One region of the Paenibacillus sp. FSL K6-1318 genome, then DNA from elsewhere that is predicted to be linked to it. Evidence: riboswitches for the same ligand, from Rfam matches in the RefSeq annotation. Region 1 holds a riboswitch; the other holds the start of a gene.

Region 1 (4,208 bases):
CACGAGCCGACCATAGTGGATCATCCAGATCACATCCATGCTGTTCAAGTTCGGTCGCCAGCGCTCCATCCAGAATCATGACTGAGTGTTCACGTAGGATCTGTTCTATGGGATTAATCTGTTTTGCTTGCGTCATATACTTGTCCTCTTTTCTTGTTCGCACGTTCTGTCAGATAATAAGCAGCGTAACACACTGCGATAAATGGAACCCCACAATACAGCGCAATTCGCTGTGTCGGGTCAAAAGCAATACCTATGCATGAAGCCAGGCATAATATAAATGAAACAATCGGTACCACGGGGTACAGCGGTGTACGATAAACCAGATCTTTGACCGCATGTCCTTCCCGGATATATTGTCTGCGGAACATGTATTGGGAGGCACTGATGCTCATCCATACCGCAACGACAGCCAGACCTGAAATGGAAACCAGTGTAATATACACGGTACCTGGCGCAATGATGCTCGACAGCAACGCCAGCGCACCACCGACCATACTGATCAGAAGTGAATTCAATGGTACTCCGCGTTTGGTCAATTTGGCAAACCAAGGGGAGATCGTTTTTTTATCAGCCAGAGACCAGAGCATCCGTGAAGAAGCATACAGGCCTGAATTGGCAGCAGAGAGAATCGCTGTCAGAATAACAAAATTCATAATGTCTGCTGCATAAGGTACACCCACCCGCTCCATTACCGCTACAAAAGGACTTTCCAGTACACTGGCATCCGACATGGGCAGTAAGGCAGACAAGATAACAATCGTACCGATGAAGAAAATAACCAAGCGCCACAGCGTCGTATGAATCGCTTTGGGTATCGTCTTTTCCGGATTCTCCGTCTCCCCGGCGGCAATGCCGATTAACTCGGTGCCCGAGAATGCAAAGTTTACTGCAAGCATGGTCATCAATATCGCTGTAGCCCCATGAGGGAACCACCCGGATGCCGTAATATTCGATAGGAATGGAGCCGGTTCAGAGTCTGCCATCGGAATAATGCCGAACATGGCTGCGCCACCTATTATAATGAAGATTACGATGGTCACTACTTTTACAGAGGAGAACCAGAACTCGGATTCCGCAAATAATTTCACCGTCAATGCATTGAACAGGAAGATCATCAGTGCAAAGAGCGCGCTCCATATCCATACGTTTACCGATGGGAACCAGCGCTGCATCAGCAGTCCGGCGGCTGTAAATTCGGAGCCAAGCGCAACAGTCCAGGTTAACCAGTACAACCAAGCCACTGTGTAGCCGGTTGCTGGTCCGATATATTTGGCTGCATAACTATGAAATGCTCCCGTCTCTGGCATGTGAACAGATAGTTCCCCCAGACAGAGCATCACCAGATATACGACGATCGCTCCGATCAGGTAGGATAGAATAGTTCCCAGTGGTCCCGCCTGCTGAATCGTATAACCGGAGCTGAGAAATAATCCCGTTCCAATGACTCCTCCTAGAGAGAGCATGACCACATGCCGGGCCTGCATTTTCCGCTGAAAATGCCCTTTGTCGTTGTTGTTCTCCATACCTGCTACTCCCCTACTTCTTCATCCAGAAAAAACAAAAAAGACCCACTCTTCCTAAAGAGTGCGCCGTTACTGACAAATAAAAACAAACGCTCCTATCTATCAGGCTTTCACCCGCTGGAATTAGCACAGTATCCTTCAGATCTGTTGCTGAGGTTTCTAAGGGCCAGTCCCTCCACCTCTCTGGATAAGAAAATGATTTTTTACTAATATAGCGATCTATCATGAATGTGTCAACATTTAAATAATAAATGTTCCACGCTGCACTATTCGGTGGAAGACCCCGGATTGGTGATGGTGATCTTCACATCATACGTAATCGGCACGGTGCTGAAGATTTGGTCCCAATCATCTTTGATTTTCTTCCATGTTTTTGGTTCTTTAATACGCAAGCTATCCCGAAAATCCGCCACATCAGCTTTATAGGTATGCTGAATTTTGTATAACACCTGTCGAATCTGTTGTTCAGCCAGATCAGAAAATTCCTTTTCCAGTTCTCTGAGGTACGCACCTTTTTCCTCTTCCTCGGGAGCACGCCAATCCTCCATAAGCCAGCCTTGAGATTCAATCTTCACATGGAATGAAATGTCATTGCCAACTACCTTGGGAATAACTTTTACTTTTTTCTTCTTGATTTCATATACAACGGTGAATCCTTGTTTGTTATGTGTCTTTAAGACGCCTCCTTGTTCTTTGGACTTGAGCCATGATAATCCTTCCAGATCCGTTTGACTTAGCTCCCCAATGAATTTGGTCGTTTTACCATCGAATATGCTGCCTCCGGAGAACTTGTCCTCTCCATCGGAATTCAATACATTCTGGAGCAGAAAGCTGGATCCCGACTGCATTTGGGCGTCTAACTTGGACAACAATACTGGCTCCAGGATTTTGTTGGACAGATACGAATTGTTTGTGATCCCTGTGAGATAAAATGCTGGAATTCGAGAAGGGTCCTGGGAAGACAGTACATCTGCCGCACGATGATGACTAATTAACACCAGACAGTTTGGCCGAATGTCGTTATCTCGAAGGACAAAATCAAGCAGTTGGTCCAAACCATATTTTTTGGCAATATCTTTGGAGACGACGATTACCTTCAGATGATGTCCAATGAGAGGCCGATCCCGCCTTAACGCAAACTGACGGAAGATTTGCAACATAGAATCTCCAGTAAGTTGTTCATTGGAATAAGATGTTTTGCCAGAAGATGGCGAACCGGATTGCTGACTCGATTGACTGTTGGAGAAGCCCGGAGCAATTTGCACCGTAGCGGTCACATAGTTCTTCTTGGGATATGTACCTCCCTGATCAGCGATGTCTTTTTCAAATTCTGTCTCTTTACCGACATCTATCCCAAGCCCGACATAGAGACTCAGATCCTCTACCTCCCGGCTGCTCCAGCATCCGGATATCAACAACAGAATACATAAGGCAGAGGCTATACGTAAGAGCATACGGAATGGAATCATGCATGCTTGCCTCCTTTTTTGCGAATCAGACTTAACAACAGTAGTACCAGAGGTAAAATACCAAACAAAAATACGGACACATTGCCCAACATATCTCCTAGTGCGAAAGTATCATCCACTGTTTTGGGCATCATGGCCGTCAAATAAATGAACGGAAGCAGGCCGTACATAATGCCTTTGATTTTTTTGGTACGAAACAAATCACGAATGCCCACCGAAGCGCAGTAATGTGTAATCGCTGTAGTCGAAAAAATCTGCATAATCCAGATGACCAGCAATAAGGATTCGAATCGTTCGAATATCAGACCTTGAATCTCGAAACTTCTTACCAAATCCAGCGTTGGCCAGGTTCGAGTTTTGATCCCATCAAGCGATAAACTGCCTATAACCATCACAACCGTGATCAAATATATAATAGTGGATATGAGAATTCCCCAGCTCATCGCCTTATTGCTTTTCTTCGGATTTTTCATATAGGCAGTCATGATTAACATCACCTCATAACCCGTATATGACAGTAGTGAAGGCTTCAGTCCTTTGAAAACAGGCATAATCCCCTCTCCGAGAACAGGTCTCAGATTACCAATCTCGAATAGCTGGTTACTCAGTAGAATCTCAATGACAAATATAATGATCGTAATCGGCAGAATGATTTCAAACACACGAACAATGACACCAAGTCCACCTGAGATCATATAGATACCGATCCACATGAAGACCATCACAATCGGCCAGGTGGGGGTGCGTTCGAGTAGATACATTCCTGTCACATCAGCCATGACTCTTATTTCAAAAGCGGCAATGACCATGAAATACATAATCATGGCACCGCCCAGTATGTAAGCGATCCAGCTCCCCGTAATTTCACGGGTGAACTGGAACACGGTTTTCCCCGGAAATCTGCGACACAGGGTAACCATAATGATTCCGATACCTGTGATTATCAGTCCGGACAGGATGATGGAAATCCAAACATCTGGTGTACCAACAGCCTTGCTGGTCGTTCGAGGTAACGTCAATATCCCGGCACCAAGCATGTAATTCACAATAATTACAACGGCCTGCGTCGTGGTTAGCTTTCCTTGGGAGTCACTCACTTTAGTTCACCTCCAGTCCTTCTGTAGATGGAATTTAATTATTTTTTTCGATCCTTATCTATCGGATTTGTCATTTTGGGACGCAATCTCATCATATTCAACGGAGCACGGATAAC
Region 2 (4,208 bases), 2.9 Mb from region 1:
ACAAGCAGGAACTCGACAAGTTCACCACGCGCAAGCAAGTGCTTGAGGGTATGAAGGAAGGATATACGTTAGAGGAGATTGTTAATCGATCCGGATTATCCCGACGTGAGTTGATTGAGCTGTTAGAGACACTGGATCTCGAAGGTTATGATACCGATTGTCTTCTGGACGTGGAGCTGGCAGTGATGCCAGAGAACGAACAAGAGGCCGTATGGAGTGCGTATGAGGAGCTGGGAGATACGTTCCTGAAGCCAGTATTACATAAGGTGTATGGAGGAGAGAAACCCGACGGAGGAAGTCTGGAGCAGGTCTATGAAAGACTGCGCATGATTCGAATCCGCTTTCGTCGGCATGCAGAGACAGAGCAGAATGTAGGTTAGGTGAAGGAAATGAAAAAAAGACGAGGCGTTTCTCCCACAGGAGCGCTTCGTCTTTGTTATTTCATTTCATTTGAGTTCATACCCAGTCTTTTTTGCGGAAAATGAAGAACATGCTCAGGCCCAGGGTAACCATCAGGCCAATCACAACAAAATAGCTGTATTTCCAGTTAAGCTCTGGCATATTCGTAAAGTTCATACCGTAGATACCGGTAATGACCGTCAGCGGCATGAAGACCGTGGTAATGGCGGTAAACACACGCATGATCTCATTCGCCCGGTTCGCAATACTGGATTGGTAGGCTTCTCGCAAGTTGCCCATCAGGTCGCGATATGTTTCAAAGGTTTCAGATATTTTTACAGCATTCTCATAGATGTCACTGAAATACTTTTGCAGCTGATCATCAATGAGACGCAGATCTTTTTTGTTCAGTGTGTTAATAACCTCTTTCTGAGGTCCAAGCACTTTCTTCAGCCACAGAATCTCACTGCGCAGCCCGATGATTTCATTCAGATGTGACTTTTTGGTGTGCATCAGAATGTCTTCCTCAAGCTTCTCGATCCGAGCTTCAATTCGGTCACCTACGGTGAAATAATTATCAACAATCAAGTCAACCAGCAAGTAGAGCAGACGATCCGGTGTGCTGATTTCCTGTTCCCAGAGAATGGGTTTCAGTGTGCGCAATTCGCTAACCTTCTGCTTCGTAACACTAATGATGAAATGTCTGCCAAGGAACAAGTTCACCGCACGTAGAAATATTTCTTCATCATCGAAACGGATGCTATTGATCACAATAAAGTAATGGTTCTCATAAATTTCAATCTTCGGACGTTGTTCTTCATCACTGAGACAGTCTTCCACTGCCAGATCATGCATTAAGAACAGCGGCTGAAGTACCGCCAAATCGTCTACGTCCGCATCAATCCAGTAAAATCCTTCCGCTGGTGGAGTCAGCGCCTGCTGAATGTCGTCCACCGGAATAAATACACCGTTGTTAACCAACCGGATTTTCATTGTTAATCTACTCCTTCTGCACCCGCCAACCTGGCGGATATTATCATTATGGGCGCAAAAAGAACAAATCAGCCGGTCGGCAGCGGAGCCTGGAGATCAGGGCTGCGTTCATTATATAATCAAACGGAAGTCACGTCCCGCTGCCGGCATGCTGATGTCAATTCTCTATGCAGTTTGTCGGAATTCGGCTGCCAGTCAGGCCTCGGGTCGCCATCCATTTAATATGTCACCTCTCACATAAGGGTTTATAACACCTTGTTTAGTATACCGCTGGTACAAGGTGCTTTCAAGCGCAAAAATGTGTCTATTTCGCGCCCTGAGGCAGTGTATGATAACGGATGATGAACGGTTCCGATCTGGAAAGCAGACGTAGAACTGCAACTTGACGTGAGGGCATTAATGTAATAAAGTAGACGGTGAACCATATTAAATTACAACTTAATACAGCGAAATCTTATCAAGAGTAGGTGGAGGGACTGGCCCGATGAAACCCGGCAACCGGCGGTATACCGCACGGTGCTAATTCTTGCAGCGACCAAGTGTCCGAGTGACACTGTTGTAACTGAGAGATGAGAGAGGCGCATATCTATTTACATATGACCTTTCTCGAAATCCGAGGAAGGTCTTTGTCATATGCCCCGACTTCTCAGCAGTGATTTTCGCTAAGGAACTTGAGATTGTCGTAACTTTGGATGGAACTTCAATTCAATGTTTGGAGACAAGCTCATGGCAGCCTATAACTGTATTGATGTGAAGACATCAAGCCAGCGGTGGCTGCATCTATTTATGCACAAGGAGGAGTTAGACTTACCATGCCAATCAAAATACCCGATACTCTACCAGCAAAAGAAGTACTCGAAGGAGAGAATATCTTCGTCATGGATGAAACTTCTGCATACAAGCAGGATATTCGTCCACTCCGTATCGCTATATTAAACCTGATGCCTACAAAGGAAACGACTGAAACACAATTGCTTCGTCTGGTCGGAAACACGCCCATTCAGGTGGATGTCGTTCTGGTACATCCCAAATCCCATACGTCGAAGAATACGTCTCAGGAGTATTTGGATCTGTTCTATAAAACCTTCGATGAGATTGAGCACCGCCGTTTCGATGGCATGATCATTACGGGTGCACCTGTGGAACAGATGGATTTCGAAGACGTGAACTATTGGAATGAAATCCAGGAGATCTTCGAATGGACCAAAACTAATGTGACTTCAACTCTGCACATATGTTGGGCTTCCCAGGCAGGTTTGTACCATCATTTTGACGTACCCAAGGTTGCGCTTGATGAAAAGTGTTTTGGTGTTTTCCCGCATACGATCAACAAGCCTCATGTTCCGTTGTTGCGTGGATTCGATGAAGTATTCAACGTTCCACATTCCCGTCATACGGAAGTGAGACGCGAAGATATTGAAAAGAATGAGAATTTAGAGATTTTGGCTGAATCCGAAGAAGCCGGTATTTTCCTGGTTGCTACCAAAGACGGCAAACAAATTTTTGCCACAGGACATGCCGAGTATGACCCCTTCTCATTAAAGTGGGAGTATGACCGGGATGCAGCCAAAGGGTTGGATATCGCATTGCCTAGACATTATTATCCGAATGATGATCCTTCCCGTGTGCCACCGGCTACTTGGCGCGCTCATGCCAACTTATTATTCTCTAATTGGCTCAATTACTATGTGTATCAAGAAACACCTTACGATATTGGCCCGCAAATCTAATCGAGATTACAGGAGGATGCAGCAATGGAAGACAACAACAAGTTGAAAATCGAAAGCCGCTTAGCACAAATTGGGTCCATCAATGAACCGGTAACAGGCGCCATTAACTTTCCGATCTATCAATCCACTGCGTTTCGCCACCCGAAGCTTGGACAAAGCACGGGGTTTGATTATATTCGTACGACCAACCCAACACGCAAAGTGTTGGAAGAAGCAGCCGCAGCGCTGGAGTCCGGTGATGCAGGGTTCGCCTGTAGCTCGGGTATGGCTGCGCTGCAAACCATCTTTGCCATGTTTGGTCAAGGGGATCATCTGATTGTATCGCTGGATCTGTATGGCGGAACCTATCGTCTGCTTGAACGCATCTTGTCCCGTTTCGGCGTAACTGCAAGTTATGTGGACACGAATGACCTTACAGCACTGGAGAATGTTCGTCAGCCGAATACCAAAGCTGTATTCATCGAGACACCAACCAATCCACTGATGATGATTACCGATGTTGAAGCTGTCGCTTCCTGGGCGAAAGGTTACAACCTGTTGACAATTGTTGACAACACGTTGTTGACTCCATTTTTCCAACGTCCGATTGAACTGGGTGCCGATATCATCATTCATAGTGCTACCAAATATCTGGGCGGACACAATGATGTGCTAGCCGGATTAATCATAACTAAAGGTGAGGCATTATCTGCGGAAATGGCGTTCCTGCATAATTCAATTGGGGCCGTGTTGTCTCCAAGTGATTCCTACCAGTTGATGAAAGGCATGAAAACGCTGGCTCTTCGCATGGAGCGTCACGAGTACAATGCGCTTACCATTGCCAAATACTTGCTTGAGCATCCGGCAGTAGGTGAAGTATATCATCCAGGCTTGTCGGATCATCCGGGGTATGAAGTTCAGAATAAACAATCCACGGGTAACACAGGTATCTTCTCTTTCAAAGTGAAGGATGCACGTTATGTTGAACCATTGCTGCGTCATATCAAACTGATCGCTTTTGCCGAAAGTCTCGGTGGCGTAGAATCACTTATGACTTACCCGGCGGTACAAACGCATGCGGATATACCACTTGAAATTCGTGACGCT

Evidence for each region. Region 1 has a riboswitch for S-adenosylmethionine ahead of mmuP (S-methylmethionine permease). Riboswitches for the same ligand answer to the same signal wherever they lie in the genome.
Region 2: it holds a riboswitch for S-adenosylmethionine, as region 1 does, so the genes downstream of both, metA (homoserine O-succinyltransferase) here and mmuP (S-methylmethionine permease) in region 1, are expected to answer to the same signal.

What each region holds. Positions count from the first base shown of each region.
Region 1 covers NZ_CP150270.1:5,808,999-5,813,206, forward strand. Annotated here, with positions in the region: gene mmuM (homocysteine S-methyltransferase) at 1-136, opposite strand, end outside; gene mmuP (S-methylmethionine permease) at 114-1,526, opposite strand; SAM riboswitch class I at 1,619-1,720, opposite strand; gene NYE45_RS25950 (Ger(x)C family spore germination protein) at 1,793-2,995, opposite strand; gene NYE45_RS25955 (GerAB/ArcD/ProY family transporter) at 2,992-4,092, opposite strand; gene NYE45_RS25960 (spore germination protein) at 4,131-4,208, opposite strand, start outside.
Region 2 covers NZ_CP150270.1:1,942,163-1,946,370, forward strand. Annotated here, with positions in the region: gene NYE45_RS08710 (HRDC domain-containing protein) at 1-380, shown strand, start outside; gene corA (magnesium/cobalt transporter CorA) at 457-1,392, opposite strand; SAM riboswitch class I at 1,844-1,968, shown strand; gene metA (homoserine O-succinyltransferase) at 2,205-3,122, shown strand; gene NYE45_RS08725 (PLP-dependent transferase) at 3,147-4,208, shown strand, end outside.